DNA from 4 places in the Pseudoalteromonas sp. PAB 2.2 genome. Region 2 is predicted to be linked to each of the others. Evidence: predicted binding sites of a transcription regulator. Region 2 holds the regulator's gene; each other region holds the start of a gene.
The links. Region 2 encodes sigma-54, which starts transcription at its own class of promoters, with help from an activator protein. Its sites were predicted from a motif close to GTTGGCACGNNNNTNGNNT; they were not measured.
Positions count from the first base shown of each region.

Region 1: a site for sigma-54 is predicted at 2,270-2,288, ahead of BWD47_RS18510 (DUF883 domain-containing protein). Genes of this name have one in related genera too.
Region 3: a site for sigma-54 is predicted at 2,358-2,376, ahead of BWD47_RS18870 (EF-hand domain-containing protein). Genes of this name have one in related genera too.
Region 4: a site for sigma-54 is predicted at 1,904-1,922, ahead of flgJ (flagellar assembly peptidoglycan hydrolase FlgJ). Genes of this name have one in related genera too.

Region 1 covers NZ_LYPI01000023.1:41,561-47,018, reverse strand. Annotated here, with positions in the region: gene BWD47_RS18530 (glutathione S-transferase family protein) at 1-309, shown strand, start outside; gene BWD47_RS18525 (AAA family ATPase) at 338-913, opposite strand; gene BWD47_RS18520 (hypothetical protein) at 1,006-1,266, opposite strand; gene BWD47_RS18515 (hypothetical protein) at 1,263-1,709, opposite strand; gene BWD47_RS18510 (DUF883 domain-containing protein) at 1,715-2,053, opposite strand; gene mraZ (division/cell wall cluster transcriptional repressor MraZ) at 2,524-2,982, shown strand; gene rsmH (16S rRNA (cytosine(1402)-N(4))-methyltransferase RsmH) at 3,012-3,947, shown strand; gene ftsL (cell division protein FtsL) at 3,947-4,273, shown strand; gene BWD47_RS18490 (penicillin-binding transpeptidase domain-containing protein) at 4,270-5,458, shown strand, end outside.
Region 2 covers NZ_LYPI01000019.1:97,135-102,592, forward strand. Annotated here, with positions in the region: gene mgtE (magnesium transporter) at 1-559, opposite strand, end outside; gene BWD47_RS16820 (HPr family phosphocarrier protein) at 775-1,047, opposite strand; gene rapZ (RNase adapter RapZ) at 1,057-1,905, opposite strand; gene ptsN (PTS IIA-like nitrogen regulatory protein PtsN) at 1,906-2,358, opposite strand; gene hpf (ribosome hibernation promoting factor) at 2,362-2,649, opposite strand; gene BWD47_RS16840 (RNA polymerase factor sigma-54) at 2,676-4,172, opposite strand; gene lptB (LPS export ABC transporter ATP-binding protein) at 4,287-5,012, opposite strand; gene lptA (lipopolysaccharide transport periplasmic protein LptA) at 5,009-5,458, opposite strand, start outside.
Region 3 covers NZ_LYPI01000024.1:44,247-49,704, forward strand. Annotated here, with positions in the region: gene BWD47_RS18860 (TrkH family potassium uptake protein) at 1-1,287, shown strand, start outside; gene BWD47_RS18865 (flagellar brake protein) at 1,325-1,987, shown strand; gene BWD47_RS18870 (EF-hand domain-containing protein) at 2,458-2,670, shown strand; gene BWD47_RS18875 (calmodulin) at 2,735-2,947, shown strand; gene BWD47_RS18880 (calmodulin) at 3,094-3,309, shown strand; gene BWD47_RS18885 (EF-hand domain-containing protein) at 3,381-3,599, shown strand; gene trkA (Trk system potassium transporter TrkA) at 3,690-5,066, opposite strand; gene rsmB (16S rRNA (cytosine(967)-C(5))-methyltransferase RsmB) at 5,076-5,458, opposite strand, start outside.
Region 4 covers NZ_LYPI01000010.1:178,194-183,651, reverse strand. Annotated here, with positions in the region: gene flgK (flagellar hook-associated protein FlgK) at 1-896, opposite strand, end outside; gene flgJ (flagellar assembly peptidoglycan hydrolase FlgJ) at 910-1,866, opposite strand; gene BWD47_RS09255 (flagellar basal body P-ring protein FlgI) at 1,992-3,086, opposite strand; gene flgH (flagellar basal body L-ring protein FlgH) at 3,099-3,782, opposite strand; gene flgG (flagellar basal-body rod protein FlgG) at 3,798-4,586, opposite strand; gene BWD47_RS09240 (flagellar basal body rod protein FlgF) at 4,608-5,372, opposite strand.

The sequences.
Region 1 (5,458 bases), on a different contig from region 2:
ACTCATAATCGCTACTTAGTGGGCGACACACTCACAGAGGCTGATTGGCGTTTATTCACGACCTTAATTCGCTTTGACAGTGTTTATGTGGGTCATTTTAAATGTAATTTACGCACCATCGAAAGTTACCCTGCAATTAGTCATTATTTACGCGAGTTATACCAAATTGAAAAGGTGAGTGAGACGGTCGATTTTTACCACATAAAACGTCACTATTACTTCAGCCATACGATGATAAATCCGACGCAAGTGGTGCCAAAAGGACCCGATATAGACTATGGCCGAGCGCACAATCGTGACCAATTATAGTACTCAGAGTAGCAGCTCATGTGAGCTGCTACTGATACCCTTTCATTACGTCGCGAATAGTGTCGATACCAAACATGACTTTTTGAATAAACGACTCAGCGCTTTTTACGAGATTAAAATGCGGGTGCTGTGACCATACTGCTTGTAATTTATCATCTAGCAAAATTGCTTGCTGGTCAGACTCGTTACGAACAGGGTTGTTACTGTGGATACTTTGCCCTGACTTGGCCGCGGTTTCAAAAAAAATCACAGCATCATATTGATTAAGTTCAGTGTGAAGATCGGTCCCTAAGCATTGAAAAAACTCCGCCTGATCACCTGGCCAATATGCGAGACCATCTAAGCTACCACGATCGCACAGCATTAAACGATCAGGGTGTATAGTACGTTGAATATGTTCAAGGTGTTTCTGTAAGCTGAAGATAGCTTGCTGGTGAGCTTTTACAAGGTGAGGGGCATTACCCCGTTCTATTCCGCCGCCAAATAACATGGTTGCCGATTCAGGCACTACCACAATTTGTTTCGAGAACTCGCGTCGTAATAAGTCGATTGCTGTTGTTTTACCGCCACCGGGGCCACCGGTTAATACAATCCGTTTTTTCAATTAGGTTATCCTGTTAACACGCAAAACTTATTTACACGGTAAAGAAAAGACTAACAAATGAGAAGTAAAAAGCGTATTTTTTGTGATAAAGATCACAACAGTCGTAACAGCCAGCTAAATTGACTGAGTTGTTTAAGCTTTCCATGCTGATGATCATCATTTTTTAAAGCCCCATAACCTACACCCGCCGAAAAGGCACTCGCAAGCCCGACTTTAGTAACGGCGAATCGCTTTAAGCGATAATTAAATGCTTGGTGATGTTGGCGTTTCAATTCATCGAGTAAATCCATTTGCTGGCTTAAGTTATTAACCTTTTTCTGCGGTTTTTTTATGAAGTAATCAATAAACATCATTTTTCCTTATTGAGGTTTAGTAACTGTCGAATACTTGTTATGGTTTTATCAAAGCCAATTTTGCTGCTGATATAACCAATATTTTTCCACAGCCAAATTAAGCAAAGTATTTGCATGGTAAACAGCGACACCGCTGACAGCCAAATTGATTCACTTAGACTAAATATAGCAAGACCGATGGATGCTAATAGTCCAGCCCAAAGTAACACCAATCCCCCAGCAAAACAGACGATCAATATTATGGTGAGTGCCAGTGAACGCATTGACAAACGCCATTCAGCAGCAGCTAAATCTTTGCAGATCCCCATTTGTTGACGGTAATCAACGTAAAGCTGTTTAGTGTAGTCAGTGAGTTTGGCAAGATGATCTTGCCACTGATCAGCATGGAGTTGCTGATCAGTGGTTTCTTGCGTTTTCTCATCAGTAGGGTGAGAGTGCGACATAATCGTTACTTATTACGACGGATTAGTGCGCTCACTAGCATACCTGCTGCAAATGCAATACCTGCTGTCGCTAATGGGTTTTCAGATGCTAGTTGACGTGTTTTGCCGCTGTATTCATTTATTTTTTCACGCGCAACCGCTTGTTTTTCAGACAATGTTTTTGCCGAATTAGTAGCTCCCTCTCGAACACTGTGTTCAGCGCTTGCTGCACGTGATGATAGAGCATCAACGGCATGATGCGCTGCTTCGGTTGCTTTTTCAGTAAATGGCGCCTCTACTTGAGCCGCTTTCGTATCTGCACTGCTTGTGGTGCTTGAATTCGATTTGTTTGTTGCGGTAGTCATAATCATTCCTTAAAAATTGCCATTAAATTGGTAAGTACACTGTCGCAACCTTCGTACCAACAAATAATATTATTTAATATCAGGTTGTTATGAAATTAATGGCTCATGTAAGTCGGTATTACCCGTAACTATTGCAGGGTTATTGCGTAAAAATTACCGAATTCGATTTTATTCTACTAATTTGTAATTATTCATTGGTCATTCATTAGCCATTTTTACCCAATAGCTTGCCAAGAAAACTGCAAAAAAGATTTTTTTCTTTGTTTCCCACTTTTTCCCACGTAATTCAGTAGCTTTGCTTGAAGCCTTATTTTTTCTGGCTTTACAAGCAAGTTATGATGATCTGCTTACTTGACAAAATAGCTTGTCAAGCCCTAAACTGGAGCACTGTGGTAAAAAGTGGTTTTTAGTGGATCAAATTGGATCAGTAATAATCGTTAACGATTTACAACCTAATTTTAAGGCAAGCTATGTTTCGGGGTGCGAGCTCTCTGAGTTTGGATGATAAAGGACGCTTTGCGGTACCGACTAAGTACCGAGATGCGATCTTGTCTGAAGATCAGGGCACCGTTATTTGCACCGTAGCACTTAATGAGCCTTGTTTGTGGTTATATCCGTTGGCTGAGTGGCTTGAAATTGAATCGCGGTTATTAAAAATTTCTAATATGAATCCACGTGCACGCCGAATGCAACGTATGTTGCTTGGTAACGCTACAGAGTATCAACTCGATAAAAATGGCCGAATTTTGCTTGCACCGTCTTTACGTGCACATGCTGAACTTGGAAAAAAAATCATGTTGGTTGGCTTGATGAATAAGTTTGAGATTTGGGATGAAGATCGTTGGCATGAACAAATGCGCCAAGATACTGAGATAGAACGCCTAGGCGATTTTGAGGCGAATCCCGAATTCGATAATTTCTCACTCTAACCACAAATAAAAAAGGCAAAAAATAGCTAATGACAGCGCAATTTGAACATGTCTCTGTACTGATGGAAGAAACCATAAATGCTTTGGACATAAAGCCCGAAGGTATTTACATGGATGGCACATTTGGTCGCGGTGGACACTCAGGACAAATTTTAGCGCGTCTAAATGATCACGGTCGCTTACAAGCAATCGACCAAGATCCGCAAGCTATTAAAGCTGCCGAAAAATTTGCTGATGATGCCCGTTTTTCAATTGCTCATACCCGTTTTTCTAATTTAAAAACGGTGGCGGAAGACAATGACTTAATTGGTAAAGTCGATGGCATTTTATTAGACATTGGTGTGTCATCACCTCAACTAGACGATGCAGAACGCGGTTTTAGTTTCATGAAAGATGGCCCGCTTGATATGCGCATGGACCCAACCAGTGGTCGCAGTGCTGCACAGTGGTTAGCCGAAGCGGAACTTGAAGACATTACCCATGTGATCAAAACCTTTGGTGAAGAAAAATTTGGTCGTCGTATTGCTCATAAAATTATTGAAACTCGCGAGCACACACCGATTACGAGTACCAAACAATTGGCTGATTTAGTTGATCAAGCCGTGCCAGTAAAAGATAAACATAAGCACCCTGCAACACGCACCTTTCAGGCGATTCGAATTTATATCAACAGTGAGCTCGAAGAAATTCAAACGGCGCTTCAAGCTGCTGTTGAAGTATTAAAGCCGGGTGGACGGCTGGTGGTTATTTCGTTCCACTCACTCGAAGATCGTATTGTTAAGCAGTTTATTAAGAAACAGAGTAAGGGAGAGGCGATACCCAGAGGTCTGCCTTTAACAGATGCACAAATAAATAAAAACCTGACGTTAAAAGCAGTGGGTAAAGCCATTAAGCCGAGCAAGGAAGAAATTGAATTAAATCCTCGTTCGCGCAGCTCGGTGCTAAGGGTTGCACAGAGGTTGTAATGAAAGCAAAAGCGACACATCGCCAACCAAATTTATTTTTAGAGATTTTCAAAGGCCTAGGAGCTAATAAGCTGACCTTGGCCTTGTTGGTTGTGATTCTCGCATCGAGCTTGAGTGTCGTGCAGGTAACTCACTTAGCTCGTCAACAGTTAATAGAACAAGATAAGTTATTGCAAGAGCGTGATGAACTAGACCTTGAATGGCGCTACTTGTTGGTAGAAGAAGAGTTTTATTCACAGCATGCACGTATCGAAGAAGTTGCAACCATGCAATTAGAAATGAAACGGCCAACCAGCCAAGACGAAAAGGTGGTAATACTGCAATGATAAGCAGAAGGAAAAAGCCAACTAATACCTTGATCACATGGCGCTTTATGCTGGTGTGCTCGGTTGTATTTTTAGTCTTTATGACGCTGGTAGCGCGTGCCGCATTTTTGCAAGTAATTGAACCAGACAAAGCGCGTTCAGAAAGTGATAAACGCACAGTACGTGTTGAAAAACAACATGTACAACGCGGTATGATCTTTGATCGCAATGGCAAAGAGCTGGCGGTAAGTGTGCCTGTGGTTAGTGTGTATGCAGACCCCAAAGCATTGCATAAATCGTTGGTCAGCAAAGTGCTTCGCCAAGCGCGTAAAAATGGTGAAGATCAAAATGCACTGGCAGAGAACACCGCAGAATTAAATAGACGCATTGCCGCTTATTACAGCAATGATATTCGTTGGCGTGAGCTGGCGGATGTACTGCGTATTGAGCCAACTAAAATCAATGCGCGCCTGCGCGATAATCCGAAACGCCGATTTGTATATTTAAAGCGTCAGGTAACGCCTGCGGTTGCTAATTATATTGGTGATTTACGTTTGCCTGGTATTCATTTACTCGACGAATCAAAACGTTATTATCCTGCTGGCGAAGTGACTGCGCACGTGATTGGTTTTACGAATATCGACGGTCATGGAATCGAAGGAATCGAAAAACTATACGAACAACAACTAACCGGTGTTGAAGGCCAGCGTACTATTCGTAAAGATGCCCAAGGCCGCGAAGTTGAAGTACTTGATGAGCGTGAGCGTGTAGAACCAGAGAATATCCATTTAAGTATTGATCAACGTATTCAAGCCATTGCTTATAAAGCGGTGAAGTCAGCCGTATTATCTTACAAAGCAACATCGGGCTCGGCTATGGTCGTAGATGTAAAAACCGGTGAAGTACTGGCAATGGTTAATAGCCCTTCATTCAACCCGAATAATTTATCAGACGCAGCACCACACAAACGCCGTAACCGTGCCATTACCGATTTGTTTGAACCGGGTTCGACTGTTAAGCCACTAGCCATTTTGGCTGGTTTAGACTACGGCTCAATCCAACCGGATGAAATTATTGATACTTACCCAGGCTGGATGCGCGTTGGCGGGAGCTTAGTACAAGACACGCGTAATCACGGCGAAATGAGCTTAAGAGAAATCTTAAAGTACTCAAGTAATATGGGTGTGACGAAGGTCAGCCAAACCG
Region 2 (5,458 bases):
CTAAAAAGCAATTATGTTTATCAACGACGTATAAATCATCGGTGCCTTCAGGTAAATCGCCGCGTAAACGCAGATAGCGTAAAACAACATCTAGTGTGACGTCTGGGCGAATGGTTACCGTATCGCTGTTCATCAAGGCACCAGCTGAGCGCTCTTGATAAGACAGGGCTTGGGTGGCTCTTTCTCTATCTTGCGAGTCCATGGCGCCGACAACGTCTTGGTAGACTGTATCAGGTAGGCTACGAAGAACCTCACCTAAATCATCGTCGTCCATGTCTTCGGTTGCGGCAGCAATGTGCTCAGGTTCCATTTGGGCAATAATGCCTAAACGTACATCTTCTGAGAGCTCTTCTAATACGTCACCACGCACATCAGGGTCTACCAGCTGCCAAAGCATACGGCGAATTTTATGCGGAGATGATTCTAAAAGGAGTGCGGTATCACACGGTGCTGTTTTTGCTAACATGCCGCGCACTTGAACAAATTGACCACTATTGAGTGACTTGGTCACCTGTTTTAGTTGTTGTAGCGGGTAATCTTGTTCAAAGGCTTCTGGCATTGGCGTCCTTACAACTGAAAAAATAGCTTAAAATCTGACTCAGCAAATACAGCATAGTTGCTAAATTTAGTATTTGCAGGGATATCGCCGCACTGAGATAAATTTACTAAGAAAAATGTATTTTAGAGAAGCGAGCGATATAAAAGTAGGATATTTAACAGGAATTTTAAATACCCAATGCAAGTTTAACGTAAACAGTCAAGGCTTAGCAAATGCTATTCTTGTTCATGAAAGCGTTGTGCAATTAATTCGCCTATTGCATTGAGTGCTGCGTCAGCATCGGGGCCTTCACACACCACACGGACTTCTTTGCCTTGGCTGCTCTCGAGTAACATTAAGGCTAATACACTATCGCCTTCGGCTTCTTTATCGTCTTGGTAAAGGGTTATTTTAGCATCGAATTGCAGTGCAAGTTGTGCTAAAACCGTGGCTGCTCGTGCATGTAAACCTAGCTTATTTTGGATTAAAAAAGTGTCTTCAGCATGCATCGTCGTTGCCTATTGGGTATCTTGCTCGCGGTGGCGTATTTTCACGTTTGCGTGACTTTTCGAAAAGCTCTCACCAATGGTTTGCGCTAAGTAAACTGAGCGATGTTGTCCACCTGTGCAGCCAATCGCAATGGTTAAATAACTGCGATTATTTCGCTCTAGGTGAGGGAGCCATGTTTGTACAAAGGTTTGAATTTGCCATGTAAACTTTTGCACTATGCTGTGACTAGCAAGGTAATCTTTTACTGGTTGGTCTAAGCCTGTCAGTGGTTTTAGATCCGGTTCCCAGTGTGGATTCGGTAAAAAGCGAGCATCAAATACGTAATCAGCTTCTTTTGGAATACCGTGCTTAAAGCCAAACGACATAAAAGTAATAATGAGCTTTTTGTCTTTTTTACCCAGTATTTTTTCGCGAATAGATTCGGCAAGCTGATGCACGCTGAGATCGGTCGTATCAATCATAAAATCGGCACGGGTGATCAAAACATCCAGTAATACTTTTTCTTGTTTAATCGCTAAATCAAGCGGCAGCGAGTCAATCGATAATGGGTGTAAGCGGCGTGTTTCAGAGAATCGTTTGATCAGTGTTTGATCATCACTATCTAAATAAAACAACGTAGGTTTTGCAAAGCCCGGTAAATACTCAAGAATATCGTTAAATTCTTGCTGTTCTTTCGGCAGGTTACGCACATCGATACTTACAGCAATTTTGTCGTAATTATCTGACACACTGCGTACTAACGAAGGAAGCAGGTTTACAGGAATATTATCAACGCAGTAATAGCCTAAGTCTTCAAGTACTCGTAAAGCGACTGATTTACCTGAACCAGAGCGACCGCTGATAATAATTAATTCCATTTATGCCTCTGATGCAATGACTTTAAACAGATCACTATCTGTTTTAGCACTGCGTAGCTGTTTACAAAATTCTTTGTCTTTAAGTCTATCAGCAATTGTTGATAAGGTCTTTAGATGAAGCTGACAGTCACCATCTGGTACGATGAGTGCGACAAAAATATCCACTGGACGATTATCAATTGCATCAAAATTTATAGGTGACTCACTCACAATTACAAATGCGTGTGGCTGATCTGCACCGCTCATACGACCATGTGGAATCGCAATACCTCGGCCAATACCCGTGCTGCCCAATTTTTCTCTGTTCAATAGGGCATTGAGTATATCTTGCTGAGATAAATGAGGGAGCTGCTCATGAGCCAGTTCGCTGATAAATTCGAGAATTCTTTTTTTGCTATTAAAAAGGACCGCAGCTTTGCTGCAGTCCTGGTTAGTAAGTGAACTAAGTTTCATAATTTAGTGTCGAGCTAATTTCTCTTTGTGTTTAATTACTTGACGATCAAGTTTATCGATTAACGAGTCGATGGCTGCATACATATCTTGGTGTTCAGTAGAGGCAAATAACTCGCCTCCGTTTACATGTAAAGTTGCTTCTGCTTTTTGGCTTAGTTTTTCTACATCTAGAATGACATGAACATTATTAATGTGGTCAAAATGCCTTTCTAGTTTCGCAAACTTGGTGTTTACATAGTCTCTTAATGAATCTGTGATTTCTACATGACGACCAGTTAAATTTAGTTGCATAAGCATTTTCCTTCTATGTAAAACGTCTAAATCAGACTCTTACGCTGATTCGACGGAGGTATTGCTAGAGACTCTCGATATTTTGCTATTGTCCGTCTAGCTACTTTAATTCCTTGCTCAGCCAATATATCTGCAATTTTGCTATCACTCAATGGTTTAGCTGTGTTTTCTGCGGCGATTAGCTTTTTGATTAAAGCGCGAATTGCCGTAGATGAACACTCACCCCCATTTTCAGTGCTTACATGGCTGGAGAAGAAATATTTCAACTCAAAAATTCCCCGCGGGGTATGCATGTATTTTTGTGTTGTTACTCGCGAAATTGTTGATTCATGCATTTCGACCATTTCTGCGACATCATTTAATACCATGGGTTTCATGGCCTCAGGACCATGTTCAAAGAAAGCCTGTTGTTGTTGAACAATACAGTTAGTCACTTTTAATAACGTGTCATTACGGCTTTCTAAGCTTTTAATAAACCATTTTGCTTCTTGTAAATGAGAGCGAATAAATTGGCTATCACTGCTTGATTTTACAGAACGTGACATCGCCGCATAGTGGCTATTCACTCTGATTTTCGGCATGCAGTCTGGGTTTAGTTCAACTACCCAACGGCCTTTTATTTTTTTTACGGATACATCGGGTATCACGTATTCAGACTCTTCTCTAACAATGGTATCCGCAGGCTTTGGATTTAAGCTGTGGATCAATGTCATGACTTCTTTCAGCTCACTTTCTTTAAGCTTAGTCTTTTTCATCAAAGTGCGATAGTCACGACTCGCTAATAATTCAATATGTTCTGATAACACCATTTTAGTTTCAGCTAAATAGGGGGTGTCAGCATCGAATTGGCGTAATTGAATACACAAACATTCTTGTAAACTACGGGCGCCAATACCGACAGGATCGAATAATTGGATTCTTTTTAAGACAGCTTCGACTTCATCAAGTTCGATTTCTTCTTCATCGTTATTTTGATTGAAGCTTTCAACAATGTCTTCGCAGCTTACGGTTAAAATACCCGAATCATCAATTGCCTCAACAATCGCAACGGCAATCGCTTCGTCTGTTGGGCTGAATGGAGTCAGTTGTAACTGCCACATTAGGTATTCGTGGAGAGTTTCGGTTGATGCGCCTTGGTAAATTGATTCATCTTCAGGCATTGGACCTGAGGAACTTGATGGGGCAGCACTCATGTACTCATCCCACGTAACATCCATTGCTAAGTCGTCACTTACGGTGTCTTTGTTGAGGGCATCACTGCTTTCTTGCTCGTACTCGCTTGCAGCTTCGTCAGCCGACGCGCTTAGTTGGGTATCGTCAGATTCGGCTTTCTGCTCGTTCTTGCCAATACTCTCTTCTGCATAATCTGCTTCTTCAACTTCAAGCAAAGGGTTAGAGTCTAACGCTTCTTGAATTTCTTGCTGGAGATCCAATGTACTGAGCTGCAACAAACGGATAGCCTGTTGCAGTTGTGGAGTCATTGTAAGTTGCTGGCCCATGCGCAGCTGTAATGATTGCCTCATGTATCCCTAACAATCCTTTTTAGTCTTATCAAACAATAGCACGATGCCGTTAACTATTTATTTGATTTATTGTCATTGTTATAAGTCTAGCAGATGCTCTAGTCGGTGGCGTATTTAAAGCCTGAATTGCTCGCCTAGATACACATCGCGTACAGTTTGGTCGGCTAACACATGTTCAGGTGTACCTGATGCAATTAGCTCCCCATGAGAAACAATGTAGGCTTTTTCACAAACATCAAGGGTTTCTCTCACATTGTGGTCAGTAATTAATACACCAATACCACGATTTTTTAAGTGCTCAATAATTTTCTTTATATCTAACACTGAAATAGGATCAACACCAGCAAAAGGCTCATCGAGCAAAATAAATTTAGGGTCAGCGGCCAGTGCGCGTGCTATTTCAACACGACGGCGTTCACCCCCTGACAATGCCATACCTTGGCTGTCACGAATGTGTTGAATGCTAAATTCATCAAGTAAGCTGTTAAGTGTTTCTTCGCGGCCTTGTTTATTGAGATCTTTACGGGTCTCTAAAATGGCCATTAAGTTTTGATAAACGGTCAGTTTTCTAAAAATCGATGATTCTTGTGGCAAATAGCCAATACCTAAGCGAGCGCGGCTGTGCATTGGCAATAAGGTGATATCGTTATCATCAATGCTTATTTTACCTTTGTCACTGGGCACTAATCCCACAATCATGTAAAAGGTGGTTGTTTTACCTGCGCCATTTGGCCCAAGTAAACCGACAATGCTGCCAGCTTCTACCTCAAGGCCTACATTTTTTACAACTTGGCGACCCTTATAGCTTTTAGCTAATAGCTCTGCTTTTAGTGTGCTCATGGCTGGCCTTCATCGTTCTTTTTGTTATCAACAGGCACTAAAATAGTGTGTACACGATCGGTCGAGTTTTCATCTTTCTCGGCACTTATCAGTTGCTGTTCCATATCGTATGTAATGCTCTTGGCACTGACTTTTTGGCCTGCTTGAGTCACTTGTGCATTGCCAACGAGTGTTAATAAGCGTTTAGCAACATCGTAACGAACTTCTTCAGCACTGGCGCTCATAATAGTGCCGTCAGCTTGTTTTTCTTCAAAGTAAGCGGGCTTTCCTGTGGCAATAATTAATTCAACCGTGCCTTCAACTTCACCTGCATGTGCTTCGAGTCGATCCGCTGTAATACGACGGTTACCATGTATGATCTCGACATTATCTTCGAAGATACCAATGCCATTTTTTAGCTGACCTTCTTGGCGATCAGAGCTAATGCTGATTGGTGTGCCAGCCTG
Region 3 (5,458 bases), on a different contig from region 2:
CCAAACCGTCATGAGCATGGTGATTTAAAAGCCCGCGAAGGCTTTTTAATTGTGGTGTTGTTCTGGCTGGTACTTGGCAGCTTTGCCGCTGTGCCTTTAGTGTTCTTACAGGAACCAAACCTATCTCTCGCTGACTCGGTATTTGAGGCCTTCTCGGGGCTGACTACCACAGGAGCAACCGTTTTAACGGGGATTGAATACTTACCCAAATCAGTGCTTTTTTATCGTCAACAACTGCAGTGGCTAGGTGGTATGGGGATCATTGTATTGGCCGTCGCTGTATTACCGATGCTAGGTGTTGGTGGTATGCAGTTATACCGTGCTGAAACTCCAGGGCCTGTTAAAGACTCGAAAATGACCCCGCGGATTGCCGATACCGCCAAACACCTTTGGTACATTTATGTGTCGCTGACCATCGCATGTACGCTTGCCTATTGGGGAGCGGGTATGGATTGGTTTGATGCGATTTGTCATGCTTTCTCAACCATCGCAATTGGGGGATTCTCTACATACGATGCGTCTATGGGGCAATTTGACAGCCCATTAATAAACTTTATTTGTGTGGTGTTTTTGCTGATTGCGGCGATTAACTTTTCGTTGCACTACGCTGCGGTCTCCTCGCGCAGTATTCGTGTTTACTTGCGCGACCCTGAATTTAAAGTGTTTTTACTTATTCAGTTAGCGCTAGTGATTATTTGTTTTACGGTACTCTCTTCTAATAATATTTATGCAGATGGTGATGAAACGCTCGATCAAGCAATGTTTCAAGCTGTCTCTATGAGTACTACCGCGGGCTTTGCGACAGATAATTTTTCTGCTTGGCCATTGTTCTTACCTATCTTACTTATTTTTTCGAGCTTTATCGGCGGCTGTGCGGGCTCGACGGGCGGCGGTATGAAAGTTGTAAGGGTTTTCCTTCTGTACTTGCAAGGGATACGTGAATTAAACCGCTTAGTTCACCCGCGGGCTATATACTCTATAAAGCTCGGTCGTAAAGCGCTCCCCGATAAAGTGGTCGAAGCCGTTTGGGGGTTCTTTTCTGCTTATGCACTGGTTTTTGTTATTATCATGCTGGCCTTAATGGGCACAGGCATGGACAATATAAGTGCTTTTTCAGCGACGGCGGCGTGTTTAAACAACTTAGGCCCAGGTTTGGGTGAAGTCGCGGCGCATTATGGCGCGATATCTGATACGGCAAAGTGGTTGTTAACAATTGCGATGGTGTTTGGTCGTCTTGAAATATTCACTTTATTAGTTTTATTTACCCCAACATTCTGGCGCGGTTAAGGTTTTATTTGGTTATTTTTCAAGGAGTAGAGAAACAATGCCAAAAACGCAGCAGCAACTTAATTTAGAAAAACTAACCTATATACCCGCAGGGAGTGTGGTCGATGTTGAAATAATAACTGCGACAGAAAGTAAGCGTGTCAAAATTGAATTTATTGGTTTACTTAACGAGCAGTACATCATACTTAACTATCCCCCTGCAAAACGTTTGCCGAATGCGGGTGACTTTATCAAAGAGGGGGTTATGGTGATTGTTCGGGCTGTTTTAGAAAGCGGGGGTGGGCAGGTTATTGCATTTCGTCAGCAGATAAAAGCCGTTGCTTCACACCCTTGTCGATTGATATTTTTACATTTTCCCCAACAAGTACAACTCTTTAGCTTGCGCAGCGAAGCGCGGATCCCCACCTTGTTTCCCGCCAAGCTTGTTATAGATGAACAGGTATATGAAGGCGTAATTAAAGACATTTCACTTGCCGGTGTGCAATTTGAGATTAACAGCGAGGCCGACCTTAGTCATTTGAAAGCACAAGCGTGTCAGGTGGTGCTCAGTAAACGTGAATTTACAGGCAAGGTATGCAGAGTCCGCAAACGAGAGTCGGGCTATCAGTTGGGTGTGCAGCTCAATACCAGTGAAAATGAAATGAACGTCTTTATGAAAGAGCACCTCATAGACCTTTCGGTATTAGAGATAACGAGTTAACGAGCATTGATTCGCCATTTTGCAACAAAATGACTGTTTTTCACTTTTTCTCTAAAAATTAATCAAAAATAATCGATATAAATATATAAAACCTATTTAAATCAGATGATTAAGCGTTAAAAATATTTTTATTTTTTTTGAGGCGTGTTGCCATTCATCTACGGTTTAGCCCCCACACGCAATATTTTCTCTGTTTTAGTGACAAAAAACGGCAGATGTCTCTGTTTTTGCTTTTTTAACTTATTGATTAATAGACAAAAAATTTTCTCACCTCATTGCTTGTTGCTAAAAAGCAACAAAATAACAGCCAGTTTTCCCCTAATTTACTAAAAAATAAATTTAACCTCATGATTTATGGCGTTTTTTAAACTTTGGCATTGAAGTTGAAATAGTTAAAGCGAACACAGAGAAAGTTGATTTAGGAATTAGTCCTCTATCGCAGTTTAGACAACATTGAAGGAATAGTGATTATGAAAACGTTACACAAAACATGTGCACTTATCGCCCTTGTCGCTTCATCAACTGCATTTGCAGCGGTGGATTTTGAAACGCTAGATGTCGATGGCGATGGAGCAATCAGTAAAAGCGAAGCATCTGTAAGCTCACCGTTAATGAGCCAGTTTAAAGAGCTTGATACCGACGGTAATGGCGAACTATCAAAAGAAGAGTTCGCGAAAGCATAATTTCAGTGTAAGGACACATTGAAAAGGACTTCTTACTTAAAGCTACTATTTGAAGGATTACATTATGAACACAGTAAATAAAACATTAGCCCTTGTGGCACTTATCTCTTCATCAGCCGCATTTGCGATGAGCGATTTCGAAACGCTAGACGTTGATGGCAATGGCGTTATTAGCCAAAGCGAAGCATCCGTCGATGCAGAGCTAATGAGTAAGTTTAGCGAATTAGACACTGACGGTAACGGTGAGTTATCAAAACAAGAATTTTCAAAAGCTTAATGAAATTAAGCAAGCCAAGTTATCTAGCTGATTAGTTCTGAGCTGCCAAAGACAGCCTAAATGGATAAGGGAATCCATGACAAAGAACAACCAGGAGCGTGTGATCAGCTAACACTTTTTTAGTTAAATATTGAAGGAATATGATTATGAAGACAGTAAATAAAACACTAGCCCTAATTGCACTTGCATCTTCTTCAGCTGTTTTTGCTGCCACTGACTTTGATACATTGGATGTAGATGGCGATGGCGTGATAAGCAAAAGTGAAGCATCAGTCGACGCAAAAATCATGTCACAATTTAAAACACTGGATGTCGATGGTGATGGCGTACTGACTGAAACAGAATTTTCAGCGGCCGAGTAACAAAGCCAATTTCCACTAAACAGGGATCTCAGAAACGGACTTCACTCTTTTCAAATTTTGAGGCAGTTATTATGAAACACATCAACACAACATTGGCTATTTTAGCATTAGCAACGTCATCAGCAGCGTTTGCTCAAGGCGTCAGTTTTTCTACATTTGATACCAACGGCGATGGCGTGATCAGCAAAGAAGAAGCATCAGTAAATATGCAGCTTGAAAAACTATTTCCTGAGCTTGATAGCGATGGTAACGGAGAGCTTTCAAAAGAAGAGTTCGCACAGATTCAATAGGTTCGTAACCAGAGACTCTGGTTAACTACTTTCACTTCAAGAGTCGTAAAGCAGCCGTCATGGCTGCTTTTTTATTTTCATGTTTTTGGTCTATAAGAAAATAGCACTGACTTGGAACAGCTTTTCAACAACCGTGATGTGTTTCTTGTCGATTAGGAACATGATCACATGGTCACCCGACTGAATCACCGTATCATCATGAGCAATGAGTACATCGTCATTACGCACAATTGCACCAATAGTGGTGCCTGCGGGTAGCTTGATATCGGCAATCGCGCGGCCAACAACTTTCGATGTATGTTCATCGCCATGGGCTACGGCTTCAATTGCTTCAGCCGCGCCTTTACGTAATGAATAAACGTTAACGATATCACCGCGGCGAACATGCGTTAACAGAGCTGAGATAGTCGCTTGTTGTGGTGAAATGGCAATATCTATTTCACCGCCTTGAACGAGGTCAACATAGGCGCCGCGTTGGATCAGCACCATGGTTTTTTGTGCGCCCATGCGTTTAGCAAGCATGGCCGACATAATGTTTGCTTCGTCGTCGTTTGTAACAGCAATGAACACATCAACTTGTTCAATGTGCTCTTCTGAGAGCAGTTCTTGATCAGAGGCGTCACCACAGAACACAACGGTATTGTCGAGTAACTCAGAGAGCTGTGCCGCACGTTCTTTATTACGCTCAAGAAGTTTAACACTGTGATTTTTTTCTAGTGAGCGCGCCAAACCTGCACCAATATTACCCCCACCTGCAATCATGATTTTCTTGTATGAGCGTTCAAGTTTTTGCAGCTCATTCATGACCGCTCGAATGTGTTTTGTTGCGGCGATAAAGAACACTTCATCGTCAGCCTCAATCACGGTTGTGCCGAGTGGTTTAATTGCTTTACCTTGTCGGTAAATTGCTGCTACACGGGTTTCTACATTGGGAATATGTTCTTTCAATGCCGACAGCGCATACCCAACTAATAAGCCACCATAGTAAGCTTTTACTGCAACCAGTGATAACATACCATCAGCGAACTGCAGCACTTGTAAAGCACCCGGATAGTCTATTAATCGACGAATATACTTAGTCACTAAGGCTTCTGGAGCAATGTAGTGATCAACCGGTAAGTCGTCATTATGGAACAGCTTTTCGCGGTACTTTAAGTATTGCTCTGAGCGAATACGCGCAATTTTGGTGGGCGTATTAAAAATACTGTAGGCGACTTGGCAGGCAACCATGTTCACTTCATCAGAACTGGTTACCGCAATAATCATATCGGCGTCTTCTGCGCCTGCGCGACGCAGTACATCTGGGTGAGCACTGTGACCAGTAACCCCCTGTAGATCGTACTTATCTTGCAGCTCGCGTAAGCGGTTACCGTCGATATCAACCACTGTGATCTCGTTTTGCTCACCAACGAGGTTTTCTGCTAATGTGCCGCCGACTTGTCCGGCACCGAGTATGATTATTTTCATGGTGTATTCTTATGAATGTTTTTTAACTAGCTTTGCATAGTAGAAACCATCGCTCTCACCCGGTAGCAATTGCAAGCCAGGTAACGTTGGAGTATCGTTTTCATGCAGTGGTATATGCTCTGCATTGCTGTTGTTAGCAAGAAACGTGGCAACTTGTTGCTGATTTTCTTGTGGTAACACTGAGCAGGTTGCATACACTAACGTACCACCCGGTTTAAGCAGAGGCCAGATACTGTTGAGAATATCACCTTGTAAGTGTGCAAGGTCTTCAATATCTGATGCTCTACGCAACCATTTAATATCAGGGTGGCGACGAATAACACCGGTGGCAGAACAAGGCACATCAAGTAAAATTCGATCGAACTGCTTTTCGTCCCACCAAATATGCGGCT
Region 4 (5,458 bases), on a different contig from region 2:
GCAAGGGCTAAGCCCATTTGGCCTAATTGATTCTGGGCTGGCACTAAAATGTCATCACGAAATGACAGTAAGCCGCCTATTTTGCCTTTAAGTTTACTTACATCAACCTCAAGCGGCACGGCTTTGCCACCATTAACATCTAAATGTAGCTCTTTGAAGCTGGGATCGGGATCGCCAGTAAATGAAAACAGGTTAAAGGTACCGCTTTCCATCACTAATGCTTGACCAGATCCCAAATAGACTTGTTTCTCACCGTTATTACCGTTGAGAGTTTCTACATCAATGAGTTCTGATAAGTCACGAATTGCTTTGTCGCGCTCGTTGTACAGTCCGCTAGACGCTGATTCACGATCAGTGCCATGCACCGCGGCAATTTTAGAGTTCAATTCGCTAATACTTTGGATTAAGTTATTTGCTTCGTCCGAGAAAATTTCTAATTGCTCGTTCACAACAGTCTGCTGGTCAACCACGATGCTTGAAAGCCTGTCCATTTGATCAATCAGGTTTTGTGCATCTGTCATAACCAGCGAACGCGCCACCGTCGATGAAGGCTGATTTAAGCTTTCTTGAACATTATTAAAAAACGAGTTAATGCTGGTTGATAAGCTATTCGACTCTTCAGAAAACAAGCTATCGACTCGGCTTGCTTCTGTTACAAACTGATCAAAAAATGCTTTATTTGACGTGTCACGATTTAGCTGTTTTTGAGCAAACTCATTGAGTAAACGATACGTTTCACCCCGACCAACTTGGTTGTCGATCATGGTGCTGAACTCAGTGCGCTCACGAACATAACCCGCTGTATTTACATTGGCTATGTTTTTACTGGTCGTTTGTAAAAGCTCAGAATTCGCTCTTACACCTGAATTTGCTATGTCATATAAGCTGAATGACATGAGGACTTACTCCTTAACGTACCAATGAAGCAGCGACGCTTTGAAGCTCAACACGCTTCAATACCTGCTTAATTTTGTTGGCATAATTTGGATCTGTTGCATAACCTGCTTTTTGTAACGAATCTAAAAAGGCTGCAGGTTCTGCGGTGTTTTTTAATGCGTCTTGATAACGTGGGTTTTCATTTAAGAAATCAACAAAATCATTCACACTGTCTTTAATTGACTGATAAGAACGGAAGCTTGCATGCTTTTTAACAGGCACACCTTGCTCAAACTCAAGCGTAACTTTACTTGCTTTGTCACCTTGCCAGCTCTTATCAGATTTAATGTTAAAAAGGTTATTACTACTGGTGCCATCCGCTTTACTAATAATATGCTTACCCCACCCTGTCTCAAGCGCAGCTTGAGCAACCATCACAGCAGGGTTTAAACCAATTTTTTCAGCCGCATTTTTTGCGTGCTCCCAAACAGAGCTAATGAATGACTCAGCATCTTCAAAGCGGTTTTCTGATTGCTCATCAGTGGCAACTTCAGCCATTGGGTGTGTTTCTGGCTTAGCTTCTTGATTACCGCGAACACGCTTATCGCTATCAAACTCTGCGGTTGTTCTTAACACGGAACCAGGAGTAAATTTCTTACCGTCGGGCGATAGCTGCTGCACAATAAGATCAGCCAAACCCAGTGAGCCGTTAGAAGACAACTCAACAGAAAGCTGTTGATCATGCATTTCTTCAAAGAATTTTACGCCACTCGAGTTAAACGGACTGTCTTTGTCTTCAAATGCTTCATTAGCCTTACGCATGCTTTTAAGCAGCATTTGCGTAAAGATAGATTCAAATTGTGCCGCCGCTTTTTTCAGCGCCTCTTTTGACGCATCGCTAGAGGCATCACTTTTTAGAGCACTTTGACGCAATGAGTCTAAGTTGCCTAAATCAAAAAAGTTTTGCTTGTCGAGATGATTCGTATCCATCAGCTTTTTGACACAATAATTAATAATGCATAATCAAATGCAATAATTACGCCAAAAGAGGATTTATCAGATTGAGGGAAGGTAAAAATGAAAAAACGCGCTGAGCTCAGCGCGTTTTTAATTGATTATATAATAACAAGTTGCCCGTTTATGGCTCCCGCCTCTTTCAACGCTTCAAGGATAGCCATTAAGTCACCAGGGGCGGCACCAACTTCGTTTATCGCTCTCACTAAATCATCAAGGCTAATACCAGGATTAAACACAAAAGCGCGAGAGTCATCTTCATTAACATCGATAATACTTTGGTTTGTCACCACCGTCTCGCCTTCGCTCAGTGCATTCGGCTGCGATACGTTTTGCTGCTCAGCAATGGTCACGGTTAATCCACCGTGGGTAATTGCAGCTGGCTGTAATTTTACGTTTTTACCAATAACAATGGTGCCCGTACGTGAATTGACAATAATTTTTGCCGCAGTATCAGCCGGTGTGAACTCTAAGTTTTCAAGCGTTGATAAATACGATACGCGCTGCGATGCATCGCGCGGTGCAATGACACGTACAGACGCTGCATCAATTGCTTGAGCACTGTTTGGCCCAACTAAATCATTAATAGTTTGCTCTAGGCGCTTTGCCGTTGTGAAATCTGGACGATTCAAATTAAAGGTGATGTAGTCACCTTGCATAAACGGGCTTTTAACAGCGCGCTCAACCGTTGCCCCATTCGGAATTCGGCCAACGGTGGGAGTGTTAATAATCACTCGGCTGCCATCAGCACCTTCTGCGCCTAGACCACCCACGACCAAACTGCCCTGTGCAATGGCATACGTATTACCATCAACCCCTTTCAAAAAGGTTTGTAATAACGTACCACCGCGTAAGCTTCCTGCACTGCCAATTGAAGACACGGTAATATCAATGGTTTGACCTGGTTTTCTAAACGCGGGTAACTCGGCATGTACAGCAACGGCTGCAACATTTTTAATCTTTGGTTTTAAGTTCGCAGGAAGCGTGATACCGAAGCTATTTAACATCGCTTTAAAGCTCTGCTCTGTAAAACGACTTTGCTCGCCCGTGCCAGGTAAACCCACCACTAAACCATAACCGACTAATTGATTTGAGCGTACACCCTCAACCATAGACACATCTTTAACTCGCTCAGCCTGAACAGAAAACTGTACGCTAATTAAGCAAAGAGCAATAATGTATTTAAACCCATTCATGATTTGTATCCTCTAAAATGGGAAAATAGAACTGCTAAAGAAGCGAGTTAACCAACCCGCACTTTGCGCTTCTTGAAGTTGACCTTTACCTGAGTATTGAATGCGCGCATTCGCAACTCGGTTTGAAGTCACCGTATTATCTGCTGTCACATCTTGGGGACGCACTAAACCTTCAAGACGAATAAACTCTTCACCGGTATTTAAAGTAAGCCACTTTTCGCCACGGATCACTAAGTTACCGTTCGGCAAAACTCGCATAACATTAACTGAAATATCACCAAATAAGCTGTTCGATTGATTCGATTTAGAATCACCTTTAAATGATGAATCTGAACCAATGCCAAATTGGATACTATCACCACCTATATTCACAGGATTGCCGCCTAAACCAATGACTGGGTCAAGGCTTGCGTCGGTTTCTTTATCGGTTTCGGTTTTCGCCGCTTTGGTTGCCTGAGTCGATTCTTGCAGTTTAACCGTGATGATATCGCCTGCCCGCAACGCTTTTTTATCTGAATACAGGTCATTTGATAAATAACTATCAAATAATGAACCAGTGGGTACCATTTGCTCTGCTGCAGGCTCTGGGTACATTGGCGCATAGTAAGGGTCATCCTGAACCACATGGTTATTTTGTGTTGCCATACAACCACCGAGCAATAACGCTGTTGATGTGACTAAGATAATGTTACGCATGCTGCCTCCTACCCATTATAACTGTTGGTTAATGTAACTAAGCATTTCATCAACAGCCGAAATCACTTTTGAATTCATTTCATAAATTCGCTGTGTTTCAATGAGGTTAACGAGCTCTTCTGTTACATTCACATTTGAAGTTTCAAGTGAACCTTGTACAACAGTTCCTAAACCATCAATACCGGGATTACCTTGCACAGGAGCCCCACTTACAGCCGTTTCGGTGTAAAGGTTTTGACCCATAGGCTCAAGGCCAGATGGATTGATGAAATCACTGATAGTTAGCTGACCAATAACAACATTGTCAGCTTGGCCTGAGATACGCACCGACACTTCACCATCTTGTGATACCGTAATTGATTGTGCATCGTCTGGCACATTCATCTCTGGTTGCACAGGAAAACCGGCTCCCGCGGTAACAATGCGGCCATCTTCATCGGTGGTAAATTGACCATTACGCGAATAAGCGATATTGCCATCTGGGAGTAAGACCTCAAAAAAGCCCGGTCCTGAAATCATCCAATCCAATGAATTTTCAGTGGTAAGCATGTTACCTTGTGAAAAGTTCTTTTGGTTAGCAACCACTTTCGCACCCGCGCCTAACATCAAACCTGATGGCATTTCAGTGTCTTGTGAGGAACGACCACCTGGCTGATTAATATTTTGATACAGTAAATCTTCAAATACGGCGCGGCTTTTTTTGTAACCGACCGTGCTGGCATTCGCGAGATTATTTGAGATCACCGAAATATCGGTTTGTTGGGCGTCAAGCCCGGTTTTACTGATCCACAATGCAGGATTCATAACTCTACCCTCTCAGTCATCTTAAACAATGCGTAACAGCTGATCTTGACGTTCATCAAGCTCTTCCGCTGTTTTCATCAATTTAACTTGTAATTCAAATTGGCGTTGATTGCTGATCATATCGACCATTTCGTGTACGGGGTTCACGTTCGACATTTCAAGGGTGCCCGAAAGCACTTTTACATTAGTTGAAATATCGCAAAAACCACATAAGTCATTTACCAACATGTCTGGCTTTGGCCTAAATAAGCCATCATTGCCTTTTTCTAGTTGATTGTTATCGGCTTCGATTACCTTTAAACGATCAACCACTTCTAAAAAGTTTGCAGGTGCCCCTTGTGGACGCACCTGAATTGACCCATCAGAACTAAATTCAATCTTCTCGATTGGTAAAGGCAAAATAATGGGGCCACCTTCGCCAATAACTTGACGACCATGACTGGTCATCAATGCGCCATCGGGAGTAATATTCAGCGTGCCTGTTTTGGTATAGGCTTCATTGCCCGATGCATCTTGTACGCTTAACCAACCCCGATCACTCATGGCAATATCAAGTTCTCGGCCTGTTTCAACAAAACCACCCGACTCCATGTTAGAACCTGGGCGCTCTTGCATTGCGAATACACGCGATGGCAAGCCTTCGCCAAATGCTTGCATTGAGCGTGCTTGTGCAAAATCAGCTTTAAAGCCAGTGGTGTTTGCATTTGCTAAGTTGTTTGCCTTTAATTCAAGGCCACGCAAGCTTTGCTTTGCACCAGACATGGCAATGTAGACCATTTTGTCCATAACATTGACTCACTAAAAATACGATAACTATGAAATGCAATAAAAGTGCCAAAGTAAAATTGACGCGGAAATAAGCAAAGGAAAAT